Regions from separate parts of the Pseudomonas sp. GNP014 genome, predicted to be linked through region 1. Evidence: predicted binding sites of a transcription regulator. Region 1 holds the regulator's gene; each other region holds the start of a gene.

Region 1 (4,229 bases):
GGGTTTCTTCGTCGGCATCCAGGTACAACACATCGCACTGGATGTGGCGGCTGCGGACTTCTTCAAGCAGCTCCGGAAAGCGCGACAGATGGCTGGGCAGGTTGCGCGCATCAATCGACACGGCCACCAGCGGTTGCGCCAGCTCGGTATGAATCAGCGCGCGTTCGGCCAGTTCCGGCAGCAGGCCGGCCGGCAGGTTATCGATGCAGTAATAGCCGTTGTCCTCAAGGACATCCAGGGCGGTGCTTTTACCCGAGCCGGAGCGGCCGCTGACAATGATCAAGCGCATGATTAGTGACCGTTCTGCTCGCTCAGGACGACCTGATACAAGGCTTCGTTACTCGATGCGCTGCGCAGTTTTTCACGAACTTCCTTGCGATCGAGCATGCTGGCGATCTGGCGCAGTAATTCCAGGTGAGCATCGGTGGCAGCTTCCGGCACCAGCAGGACGAACAGCAGGTCAACCGGAGCGCCGTCGATGGCATCGAAATCGATGGGTGCATCAAGGTGCATCAATGCGCTGATTGGCGCTTCGCAACCCTTGAGGCGGCAATGAGGAATGGCGATGCCGTTACCAAAACCGGTGGAACCGAGTTTTTCACGGGCAATCAACGCCTCGAAGACATCTTGCATCTCCAGATCAGGCACTTCACGGGCGATCAGGTTGGCAATCTGTTCGAGGGCTTTCTTTTTACTGCCGCCCGGCACGTTCACGAGGGAACGGCCGGGGGTCAGGATACTTTCAAGTCGGATCATGGAGTAGGGGGGTTATCGACCGGTAGCGCCCTGGAGCAGGCTCTGGGTCTTTTCCTTATGCTTTTTGAGTTGGCGATCCAGCTTGTCGGTGAGTGAGTCGATCGCAGCATACATATCAGTATCTTCTGCGTTGGCGACCACTTCGCTGCCGGGAATATGCAAGGTGGCTTCGATTTTCTGCTTCAGCTTTTCGACGCACATCGTGACTTGCACGTTGGTGATCTTGTCGAAATGGCGCTCTAATCGTTGAAGTTTCTCATTGATGTAATCGCGCAGAGGTTCGGTCACTTCCAGTTGGTGTCCACTGATGTTGACTTGCATACAGCTTCTCCTTCGTTGCCAGTGCATAAAGCGGCAGGCTGGATAGCCTGCCACTGGAACGCTGTAACGTGGCTTACATCAACCGCTTGCGTTCGCTCGAAGGCGCGATCCCGAGGGATTCGCGGTACTTGGCGACGGTGCGGCGAGCCACCTGAATGCCTTGTGCCTCCAGTAAACCAGCGATCTTGCTGTCACTCAACGGCTTTTTCTGATTTTCCGCGGCAACCAGTTTTTTGATGATCGCGCGGATCGCCGTGGACGAGCATTCGCCGCCTTCGGAGGTGCTGACGTGGCTGGAGAAAAAGTATTTCAGTTCATAAATACCGCGCGGGGTATGCATGAATTTCTGCGTGGTCACCCGGGAAATCGTCGATTCGTGCATGCCTACCGCTTCAGCGATGTCATGCAGGACCAGCGGTTTCATGGCCTCGTCGCCGTACTCCAGAAAGCCGCGCTGATGCTCGACGATCTGCGTGGCAACTTTCATCAGGGTCTCGTTGCGGCTCTGCAGGCTCTTGATGAACCAGCGGGCTTCCTGCAACTGATTGCGCATGAAGGTGTTGTCGGCACTGGTGTCGGCGCGACGGACGAAACCGGCGTACTGCGCGTTGACCCGCAGGCGTGGCACTGATTCCTGGTTCAGTTCGACCAGCCAGCGCTCGTTGTCCTTGCGCACGATGACGTCCGGTACCACGTATTCGGCTTCGGTCGATTCGATCTGTGAACCGGGACGCGGATTGAGGCTTTGCACCAGTTCGATGACCTGGCGCAGCTCGTCTTCCTTGAGCTTCATGCGGCGCATCAACTGGCTGTAATCCCGGCTGCCGAGCAGGTCGATGTAATCGGTGACCAGGCGTTTGGCTTCCGCGAGCCACGGCGTCTTGGCGGGCAACTGGCGCAGTTGCAGCAGCAGGCATTCACCGAGGTTGCGCGCACCGATACCGGCCGGCTCGAATTGCTGGATGCGGTGCAGGACGGCTTCGATTTCGTCCAGTTCGATATCCAGTTCCGGGTCGAATGCCTCGAGAATCTCTTCAAGGGTCTCGTCCAGGTAGCCCTGGTTGTTGATGCAGTCGATCAGCGTCACGGCGATCAGGCGATCGGTGTCGGACATCGGGGCAAGATTGAGTTGCCACAACAGGTGGCTTTGCAGGCTCTCGCCGGCAGAAGTGCGGGTGGTGAAATCCCACTCGTCATCATCGCTGCTGGGCAGGCTGCTGGCGCTGGTCTGGTAGACGTCTTCCCACGCGGTGTCGACCGGCAGCTCGTTGGGGATGCGCTCGTTCCATTCGCCCTCCTCGAGGTTGTCCACCGTCGGGGCGGATTCCTGGTAGGAAGGTTCCTGGATTTCGGTATTGGGCTTGTGTTCGGCGTTGTCGGCCAGCGGGTCGGAGTTGTCGAAGTCGTCGCCTTCTTCCTGGCGTTCGAGCATCGGATTGGATTCCAGGGCCTCCTGGATTTCCTGTTGCAGATCCAGGGTCGACAATTGGAGCAGGCGGATGGCCTGTTGCAGCTGCGGTGTCATCGTCAGCTGCTGGCCCATTCTCAAGACTAGCGATGGTTTCATGGCAGGGGCTTAACACCTTATTCGCCGGCGCTATGCGCCATCCACTACAGGGCGCCGAAGCGCCAAACTTAAGCAAATTATATGCCTGAAACTGAAGTGTTTGCCTAGAGCGCTGTAACAATTAAAACGTATAAAAAACTGCTTCAACGATACAGCGCCCTCGCGAACCACCGGGACGTCGCGCTTACAGGCGGAACTCGTGACCCAGATACACTTCTTTGACCAGATCGTTGGCCAGAATGGTTTCTGCGTCGCCTTCGGCAATCAACTGGCCGTCGTTGACGATGTAAGCGGTTTCGCAGATGTCCAGCGTCTCGCGGACGTTGTGGTCGGTGATCAGTACGCCGATGCCCTTGGCCTTGAGATGGTGGATGATCTGCTTGATGTCGCCGACCGAGATCGGGTCGACACCGGCGAACGGTTCGTCGAGCAGGATGAACTTCGGTGCAGTCGCCAGGGCGCGGGCGATTTCCACCCGGCGGCGTTCACCACCGGACAGGCTCATGCCGAGGTTGTCGCGGATGTGGCTGATGTGGAATTCCTGCAGCAGGCTTTCCAGCTCCTTGCGACGGCCTGCCTTGTCGAGTTCCGGGCGGGTCTCGAGGATGGCCATGATGTTGTCGGCCACCGACAGTTTGCGGAAGATCGACGCTTCTTGCGGCAGATAGCCGATACCGGCCTTGGCACGACCGTGCATCGGCTGGTGGCTGACGTCCAGATCGTCGATCAGTACGCGGCCCTGATCGGCCTGCACCAGGCCGACGATCATGTAGAAGCACGTCGTCTTGCCGGCGCCGTTAGGGCCGAGCAGGCCGACGATCTGGCCGCTGTCGATCGACAGGCTGACGTCACGCACGACCTGGCGGCTTTTATAGGCCTTGGCCAGGTGCTGAGCTTTCAGAGTTGCCATTACTGGGTTTTCTCGTCGGTTTTCTTCTTCGGCTGGATCACCATGTCGATACGCGGACGCGATTCGGTGACCTTGCTGCCGGTCGCGCGACCGGCGCTGGCGAGTTTCTTCACGGTGTCGTAGACGATTTTCTCGCCCTGGGTGGTGTTGTTGTCCTTGTCGACAACCTTGGCCTTGTCGATCAGTACGACGCGATTCTGCGCGGCATGGTACTGGATCGTCACACCCCAGCCCTGAACCGGCTTGGTGTCGCCAGCGGTCTGCAGTTGTTCGAAGTAGGCGAGGTTGCCCACCGAGGTCACCACGTCGATATCACCGCTCGGGGTGCGAGTGATGGTCACGGTGTTGCCGGTCACCTTCATCGAACCCTGGGTGATGATCACGTCACCTTTATAGGTGGCGATGCCGTTCTTGTCGTCCAGTTGGGCGTCGTCGGCCTGGATGCGGATTGGTTGCTGCTGATCGTTCGGCAGAGCCCAGGCGCTCACGCTTCCCAGTGCTGCGCCCAGACTGAGCAAAATAGGGAGGGTTTTAACGAGCCTCATACTGTCCTCTTACGTTCGATAGCAGGTGTATCCTGCTTTCCTTCAGATACGCTTTCATGCCTACGCCAGTCGATACACCGCCAGCGCCGTCGATTCTAACGGGTTGCTCGGTCTGCGCATATTGGTCCTG
Region 2 (4,229 bases), 1.3 Mb from region 1:
CTCACAATAGATTTGTGCTCCCGGGACGATCATTTTCGCAACAATCGCTGCTACCCCATCGGCAGTCTGGCAACCATGCTTGAGCAAATCGGCACTATGGGCTTCCCAAATGTGTACTACGCCAAAACCACTATTCGCTCGACGGTGGATACCTACCCGCAGATAAATCTTCCCGCCTGGCAAGCCGAATTTTGGCATATCGGGGATCGTGCCAAAGATGTAACCACCATCTGGATGCTGAACCAGGGTGTTTTCTTTGAGCTTGAGCAAATCAGACAAGAGGGATCCAGAACCAGAGTGTCTGGCGATCAATGTGTATCACCCTGGAACTCGACGAATAGGATCGACCAGCGCAGGCGAAAGCCACCAGCCTAATCACAGCGAAGAACTCACGGAATCAGGCGCAGACGCCGATTTTTGTAGGGCCCTGCCCTATTAGTTGTAGGACGCCGGCGAAACGGTTTCGATGGCTTGCTTCCCTGAACCGGATGCCCCAGTTTGGCCACTCAACGCAGCCTCTGGAGGCGAAAAATGAACCGCAATGGTATGCGCCCGATTCATTCGGGCGAGGTTCTGAATAAGGAATTCATGGAGCCGTTGGGCATGACCGTCATGGATCTGGCCATGCCCACGAAATGGCCCGAAAGTGAGATCGAAAAGCTTGTGAGTTGCCAGCTCAGGATCTGCGCCGATCTGGCAATCAGACTTGCCATTCATCTCAACACTACGCCTGAGTTCTGGATGAATCTTCAGTCGACTTACGATTTGCGCAGGGCTCAGCTCCGGCATGCGGTCTTATAGCGATTGCAGCATCCGCGAAGCTCTTTTCCACCAAGGCCCCGTTACTGGGCGCTTCGGCTCTTCCCGTTCCACCACCATCAGCGGCACATCCTGCAACCGTATCCACGGCTGATTATTCCAGTGCAACAAACTCAACGTCATGTCCGGCCAATTGAGCAGGCTCAGTTGTGGGCGTTCGCTTGTGGTGGGGTGTTGGGCGTCGCGCAGGGTGGGGATGACTTGGTGGGTGAGCCATTCGCGCAGCGCTCGGTATTCGGGGCAGTAGTGGTAGACGAGGAGGGCGTAGATGCCGGATTCGCTGATCAGCAGGGTGTTTTCGATCTGGTGGTGGATCAGGGTTTTGCGGGTTTGGTATTGGTCGGGGTCGAGTTTTCGCAGCATGCGTTCGTTGAGGTAGATGTGCAGCAGGCGGCTCAGGTCTCGGGCACAGAACCAGGGTTGGTTCTGGATGAGGAGGGCGTGGAGGGGGAGTTTGTGGCGGGTGAAGATGTGCGGGCTTAGATAAGTCTCTTCTTGAATCATTGAGCAGTTCCTCTTGCTTAACGGGCTGCCCTCAATCGTCGCCAAACGATTGGGTGGCAGTTGTACGCGGGTTGGCGAACCGGAGCAAAAGGAACCCGGCAGACCCGAAGGTCTCCCACGCACAACCGCCATGAAACGATGTGGCGGTAAATGTAGCCGCCATCATGGTTGTCGTGCGCCTTAAGCTATCCAGGTCGCCAAACCCGGTGCTGAACATTCAGCATCGGGTGAGCTTAGAAACCTGGGCTTTTCGGCGCAATCGGACGGCGGTGGTGCAAGTTGTAGGACGTTGCCGGGATGGTTGAAGGGCTGAAGATCAAAAGATCGCAGCCTTCGGCAGCTCCTACAGGGGGAGTGGATTATTCAGCCGGCGGTGTCAGCTTCGCTTCCATCTCAGCCACCTTCGCTTCAAGGCTTTCGAGGCGAGCGCGAGTGCGGGCCAGAACGACCATCTGACTATCAAACTCTTCACGGCTCACCAGATCGAGTTTGCTGAAGGCGCTCTGCAGCAGCATCTTGAACTGGCTTTCGATTTCGGCTTTCGGCAGCGGGGTGTCGCCGCTGAACAGGCGGGAGGCGGTGCCGCTCAGGGCGTCGAGGAAGTCTTTGGGCGCGAGCATGGGGAATGTCCTGAAAACAATGGCGGGCAGTGTATCACGCAGTGTCTATAGTCAATCCCGTGGTCAGGGATGCACGCTTTTCGCGCAAGGGGACGGACGGCGACGCACCGTTGTTGTGCGTATCCACAAGGCCTTTTGCACGGGATGGCTTGCGGCAGCGGCCAAGGGATTGAAATCAGAGGTTTTTGGCGAGATGGCAAGGTTTCTGCTTAGTCACCTTCGACCCATGCACTGATGCAGTCGCTGTGACGAATGCAGTGCGGCAGACGGAGCGGGGAGTTTCGTCAGCAGCGGTTAGCTGGCGTCAGTCGGGCAGGTAAGGCCGACGATGCGTTACAAAGCCAGGCACTGCGCTTAGACTTGAGTCGGGTTTGTTTTCCTGGGGCAAGTCCACCAATTCGGGAGAGAGTTTCATGAAGCTAGTCACTGCCATCATCAAGCCGTTCAAGTTGGACGACGTGCGCGAGTCGCTGTCCGAAATCGGCGTGCAGGGCATTACCGTTACTGAAGTCAAAGGCTTCGGCCGGCAGAAGGGTCACACCGAGCTGTATCGCGGCGCGGAATATGTGGTCGATTTTCTGCCCAAGGTGAAAATCGACGTGGCCATCGACGACAAGGATCTGGATCGGGTGATCGAGGCGATCACCAAGGCGGCCAACACCGGCAAGATCGGTGACGGCAAGATCTTCGTGGTCAATCTGGAACAGGCGATTCGCATCCGTACCGGCGAAACCGATACCGACGCGATCTAAGCGCCGCCACAAACCCCAACGCCCCAGGAGAAAACAATATGACTCTGCGTAAATTCGCAGGGCTAGGAGCCCTGTTGTCCATCGTAATGCCCAGCCTCGCTATGGCGGCAGACGAAGTGGCGGCCCCAGTCCTCAATTCTGGCGACACTGCCTGGATGCTCACCTCGACAGCCCTCGTGCTGTTCATGACCATCCCGGGCCTGGCGCTGTTCTACGGCGGCATGGTTCGCTCGAAAAACATTCTTTCCGTGATGATGCAGTGCTTCGCCATTACCGGTCTGATCAGCATCCTGTGGGTCATTTATGGCTACAGCATTGCGTTCGACACCACCGGCATGGAGCAGGGCGTCGTCAACTTCAACTCGTTCTTCGGCGGCATGGGCAAGGCGTTCCTCGCCGGTGTCACGCCTTCGAGCCTGACCGGCCCTGCGGCGTTGTTCCCTGAGGCGGTGTTCATCACCTTCCAGATGACCTTCGCGATCATCACCCCGGCGCTGATCGTCGGTGCGTTCGCTGAGCGGATGAAGTTCTCCGCGATGCTGATCTTCATGGCTATCTGGTTCACCCTGGTTTACGCGCCAATCGCGCACATGGTCTGGTCCGGCAACGGCGGCCTGATGTGGGACTGGGGTGTACTCGACTTCGCGGGCGGCACCGTGGTGCACATCAACGCCGGTGTCGCCGGTCTGATTGCCTGCCTGGTATTGGGCAAGCGTAAAGGCTTCCCGACCACCCCGATGGCCCCGCACAACCTCGGTTACACCCTGATGGGCGCGGCCATGCTGTGGGTTGGCTGGTTCGGCTTCAACGCCGGTTCCGCCGCAGCGGCCAACGGCACCGCCGGTATGGCGATGCTGGTCACCCAGATCGCTACCGCTGCCGCCGCACTGGGCTGGATGTTCGCTGAGTGGATCACCCACGGCAAGCCAAGTGCACTGGGCATCGCCTCGGGTGTGGTGGCCGGTCTGGTAGCAATTACTCCGGCTGCTGGCACCGTGGGCCCGATGGGCGCACTGGTGATCGGTCTGGCGGCAGGCGTGGTGTGCTTCTTCTGCGCCACTACCCTGAAACGCAAACTCGGTTATGACGATTCCCTGGACGCGTTCGGCGTACACGGTATCGGCGGTATCCTCGGCGCGATCCTCACCGGCGTATTCGCTGCACCGTCGCTGGGCGGCTTCGGCACCGTGACCGACATCGCCGCGCAAGTGTGGATTCAGTGCAAAGGCGTCGGCTTCACGGTGATCTACACCGCGATCGTCACCTTCATCATCCTCAAGGTCCTGGACGCTGTGATGGGTCTGCGTGTGACCGAGGAAGAAGAGTCGGTAGGCCTCGATCTGGCACAACACAACGAACGCGGCTACAACCTGTAAGTACGCGCAGCAAAAAACTTGCCCGGCTTGCCGGGCATTTTTTTGTCTGGAGTTTGTCGCAGAGAGAGCAGCTGAAAGGATTTTTCGTACGTCTTTGGTCGTGTTTACGGCGAGCGTTTTTCTGCGGCCAATCGCTTACAACATTGCGGGAATATTAG
Region 3 (4,229 bases), 3.6 Mb from region 1:
TGCCTTCACAGCGAACCTTTACCGTTACCCGGCCCAACGGACGTGCCGGACTCTCCAGGCTGGCTGTCAATTCCTTGTCGCACATAGGCATGTGCATGCGGGGGTCGAGCTGGTTTACTTCGATTTCGTAGCGGCCTTCCGTTTGACTGGTAGCCAGATAGTCTTCTACGGTGAACTCAAGAAAGCCCTGAGTGACGCCGATAAGCATGTCAGGCAAGGTAACCGCATCAGCAATGGCAGGGCTGCCAGCGAAAAAGAAGCAAACGGCGGACACCGCGCAAAGCCCTCTGCGAAGGGAAGATGTCAGGCGTCGGAAAAATGTCGTTTGAGCGTTCATACGAGTTAAAAAGCAAGCGCCGTGCCGTTTAGCAATGAATGTGCGTCGCAACAACACTTGGCGTTGGTGTAGGAGTCTGGGCATGGCTGGTGTAATGGATTCGGTAAACCAGCGCACGCAACTGGTAGGGCAGAATCGCCTGGAGCTGTTGTTGTTCCGTCTCGACGGTCAGCAGCTCTACGGAATCAACGTGTTCAAGGTGCGGGAAGTGCTGCAATGCCCGTCGCTGACGTTGATGCCCAAGTCCAGTCCTGTCGTGTGCGGGGTGGCGAATATCCGGGGGGCAACCATTCCGATCCTCGATCTGGCAATGGCGACCGGTTCCGGGGCGTTGAAAGACAAGAACAGTCCGTTCGTGATCATTACGGAGTACAACACCAAGACCCAGGGTTTCCTGGTTCGCTCGGTGGAGCGCATCGTCAACATGAACTGGGAAGAGATCCATCCGCCACCCAAGGGCACGGGTCGCGATCACTACCTGACCGCTGTGACTCGAGTGGACAATCAGTTAGTCGAAATCATCGACGTCGAGAAAGTGCTGGCGGAAGTGGCGCCGACACCGGAAGCGATTTCGGTGGGTGTGGTCGACGTCGAAACCCAGAGCAAGGCGTTGTCGCTGCGCGTGCTGACGGTCGATGACTCGTCGGTGGCGCGCAAGCAGGTCACGCGTTGCCTGCAGACGGTCGGCGTCGAAGTGGTGGCGCTGAACGACGGCAAGCAGGCGCTGGACTATCTGCGCAAGCTGGTCGACGAGGGCAAGAAGCCGGAAGAAGAGTTCCTGATGATGATTTCCGACATCGAGATGCCGGAGATGGACGGGTACACCCTGACGGCGGAAATCCGCAGCGATCCACGCATGCAAAAGCTTCATATCATCCTGCATACTTCGTTGTCGGGGGTATTCAATCAGGCGATGGTCAAGAAAGTCGGTGCCGATGACTTCCTGGCCAAATTCCGTCCTGATGACCTGGCATCCCGGGTAGTCGACCGGATCAAAGCAGCAGATATCAGCTAGGGGCGCTTTGCCCCTGGCGGTCAACACGATTTAAGAGGCGGCATCATTGTCTACGGGTAATTTGGATTTCGAACAGTTCCGGGTCTTCCTGGAAAAAGCCTGTGGCATTTTGCTCGGTGAAAACAAGCAGTACCTGGTCTCGAGCCGTCTCAACAAACTGATGGAGCAGCAAGGCATCAAATCCCTGGGTGAGCTGGTTCAGCGCATCCAGACCCAGCCGCGCAGCGGTTTGCGCGAGCAGGTGGTCGATGCCATGACGACCAACGAAACCCTGTGGTTTCGTGACACCTATCCGTTTGAAGTCTTGAAGAACAAGGTGCTGCCCGAGGCGATCAAGGCCAGCCCCAACCAGCGTCTGCGGATCTGGTCGGCGGCGTGCTCGTCGGGTCAGGAACCGTATTCGCTGTCGATGTCGATCGACGAGTTCGAGCGCAGCAACCTCGGCCAGTTGAAGATGGGCGTGCAGATCGTTGCCACGGATTTGTCCGGCAGCATGCTGACCAACTGCAAGACCGGCGAGTACGACAGCCTGGCGATCGGTCGCGGCTTGTCCGCCGACCGTCTGCAGCGTTACTTCGACCCGAAAGGGCCGGGGCGCTGGGTGATCAAGGCGCCGATCAAGAACCGGGTGGAATTCCGTTCGTTCAACCTGCTCGACAGCTACGCCAGTCTGGGCAAGTTCGACATCGTGTTCTGCCGCAACGTGCTGATCTACTTCTCCGCCGAGGTGAAGAAAGACATCCTGTTGCGCATTCACAGCACGCTGAAACCGGGCGGGTATCTGTTCCTTGGCGCTTCCGAAGCGCTGAACGGTTTGCCGGATCATTACCAGATGGTCCAGTGCAGCCCGGGGATCATTTACCAGGCGAAGTGATTGGCTGCGGCAACACAAAAAAACGGGAGGCCCTAAAAGGCCTCCCGTTTTTTTGTGCCTGGCATTCAGTCTCAATTCACCCCAAACCCCCTGTAGAAGTGAGCCTGCTCGCGATAGCGGTAATACATCCAACATCATCGGCGCCTGACACACGGCTATTGCGAGCTGGCTCACTCCTGCAGAGGACATTGGTGGGTGAGAGAGGGGGGGCAAGCGGCAGAAAAGCGGCATCCGGCGGAAACCGGTTGCCGCTTTTCTGGCATTGCCGCATTGCCGATCCCCCGCCAGGCCCCGGTTTACGGGGGTTCTTCTGTTTGGCACGGCCCTTGCTAAAGCTCAGGTACGAAAAACCGGTCACCTGAAGGTTCCCGACATGAGCATCAGCTTCGACAAAGCGCTCGGCATTCACGAACAAGCATTGGGCTTCCGCGCCCAGCGTGCCGAAGTGTTGGCCAACAACATCGCCAACGCCGACACCCCGAACTACAAGGCGCGGGATCTGGACTTCTCCAAAGTGCTCGAAGCACAGACCGAGAAAACCAAAAGCGGTGGCACGTTTGCCCTGAACATGACCAACAGCCGTCACATCGAGGCCGAAGGTCTGGGCAATGGCGACGAATCGCTGATGTATCGCACGCCGATGCAGCCTTCGATCGACCAGAACACCGTGGACGCTCAACTGGAGCAGTCGAACTACGCGGAAAACGCGGTCGGCTTCCAGGCCAGCTTCACCCTGCTCAACAGCAAATTCAAAGGGCTGGTGTCAGCCCTGCGCGGAGAGTAATCCATGTCCCTGTCCAGCGTTTTCAACATTGCCGGCAGCGGCATGAGCGCACAAACCACGCGTCTGAACACCGTGGCCTCGAACATCGCCAACGCCGAAACCGTTTCGTCGAGCATCGACCAGACCTACCGCGCCCGTCACCCGGTGTTCGCCACCATGTTCCAGGGCGGCCAGAACAGCGGCAGCAACTCGCTGTTCCAGAGTCAGGACGCTGCCGGTCAAGGCGTGCAGGTGCTTGGTGTGGTCGAAGACCAGAGCAACCTCGAAGCGCGTTACGAGCCGAACCATCCGGCCGCCGACGCCAAGGGCTACGTCTACTACCCAAACGTCAACGTGGTGGAAGAAATGGCTGACATGATTTCCGCGAGCCGTTCGTTCCAGACCAACGCCGAAATGATGAACACCGCCAAAACCATGATGCAGAAGGTACTGACCCTCGGTCAGTAATAAGGGGCGACTGCCATGAGTGTTTCCGATTCCACCAGCGGCGTGAATATCAAGGACGTCCTGTCCAATTCTTCGGTCAAGACCGGGACGACCACTGGCGGCCTGGCTGCAGCCACCAATAGCGCCACCGGCAAGCAGGCCCTGGGCAAAGATGCGTTTCTGCAACTGCTGGTCACCCAGCTGAAAAACCAGAACCCGCTCGATCCGCAGGACAACAGCGAGTTCGTCGCGCAACTGGCGCAGTTCAGCAGCCTGGAAGGCATCACCACGCTGAACACCACCGTCAGTGGCATCGCCGGCAACTACAACTCCTCGCAGGCCCTGCAGGCGTCGTCGCTGGTCGGTCGCTCGGTCATCGCTCAGACCGACAAGGCCGTGGTCGACACCAGCAAGAGCTTCAATGGCTCTGTGGTGGTCCCGGCGTCCGGCGCTGTCTCGGTCACCATCAAGGATACCGACGGCAAAGTCGTGCGCACCATCGACATGGGCACCCAGAAGGCCGGCAACGCCAGTTTCATCTGGGACGGCAAGGACGCGTCCGGTGCGGTCGCGGCCGCGGGCACTTACACGTTCACTGCCAGCGCCACTTACGACGGCAAGGCCACCTCGCTGATCACGTATCTGCCGGCCACCGTCAACAGCGTGACCATCAGCCAGACCGGCGGTGAGTTGATGCTGAACCTGGCGGGCCTGGGCAGCGTCGCGCTGTCCAAAGTACAAACCATTGGTATATAGAGCCGACTAACCGGCACAAAGGAGTGGAATATGTCTT

The links. Region 1 encodes sigma-54, which starts transcription at its own class of promoters, with help from an activator protein. Its sites were predicted from a motif close to ANTGGCATNNANNTTGCTNT; they were not measured.
Region 2: the regulator sigma-54 is predicted to act here: its motif matches at 2,136-2,155, upstream of glnK (P-II family nitrogen regulator).
Region 3: the regulator sigma-54 is predicted to act here: its motif matches at 2,540-2,559, upstream of flgB (flagellar basal body rod protein FlgB).

Annotation. Positions count from the first base shown of each region.
Region 1 is NZ_JBTGUS010000001.1:2,259,575-2,263,803, forward strand. It holds gene rapZ (RNase adapter RapZ) at 1-289, opposite strand, end outside; gene ptsN (PTS IIA-like nitrogen regulatory protein PtsN) at 292-756, opposite strand; gene hpf (ribosome hibernation-promoting factor, HPF/YfiA family) at 769-1,077, opposite strand; gene ACXX9E_RS10015 (RNA polymerase factor sigma-54) at 1,151-2,644, opposite strand; gene lptB (LPS export ABC transporter ATP-binding protein) at 2,829-3,554, opposite strand; gene lptA (lipopolysaccharide transport periplasmic protein LptA) at 3,554-4,099, opposite strand; gene lptC (LPS export ABC transporter periplasmic protein LptC) at 4,086-4,229, opposite strand, start outside.
Region 2 is NZ_JBTGUS010000001.1:971,768-975,996, reverse strand. It holds gene ACXX9E_RS04590 (hypothetical protein) at 1-279, opposite strand, end outside; gene ACXX9E_RS04585 (HigA family addiction module antitoxin) at 532-801, shown strand; gene ACXX9E_RS04580 (BRO-N domain-containing protein) at 796-1,323, opposite strand; gene ACXX9E_RS04575 (accessory factor UbiK family protein) at 1,683-1,943, opposite strand; gene glnK (P-II family nitrogen regulator) at 2,357-2,695, shown strand; gene ACXX9E_RS04565 (ammonium transporter) at 2,734-4,071, shown strand.
Region 3 is NZ_JBTGUS010000001.1:5,838,847-5,843,075, reverse strand. It holds gene flgA (flagellar basal body P-ring formation chaperone FlgA) at 1-337, opposite strand, end outside; gene ACXX9E_RS26275 (chemotaxis protein CheV) at 420-1,352, shown strand; gene cheR (protein-glutamate O-methyltransferase CheR) at 1,399-2,226, shown strand; gene flgB (flagellar basal body rod protein FlgB) at 2,600-3,010, shown strand; gene flgC (flagellar basal body rod protein FlgC) at 3,014-3,457, shown strand; gene flgD (flagellar hook assembly protein FlgD) at 3,473-4,192, shown strand; gene flgE (flagellar hook protein FlgE) at 4,223-4,229, shown strand, end outside.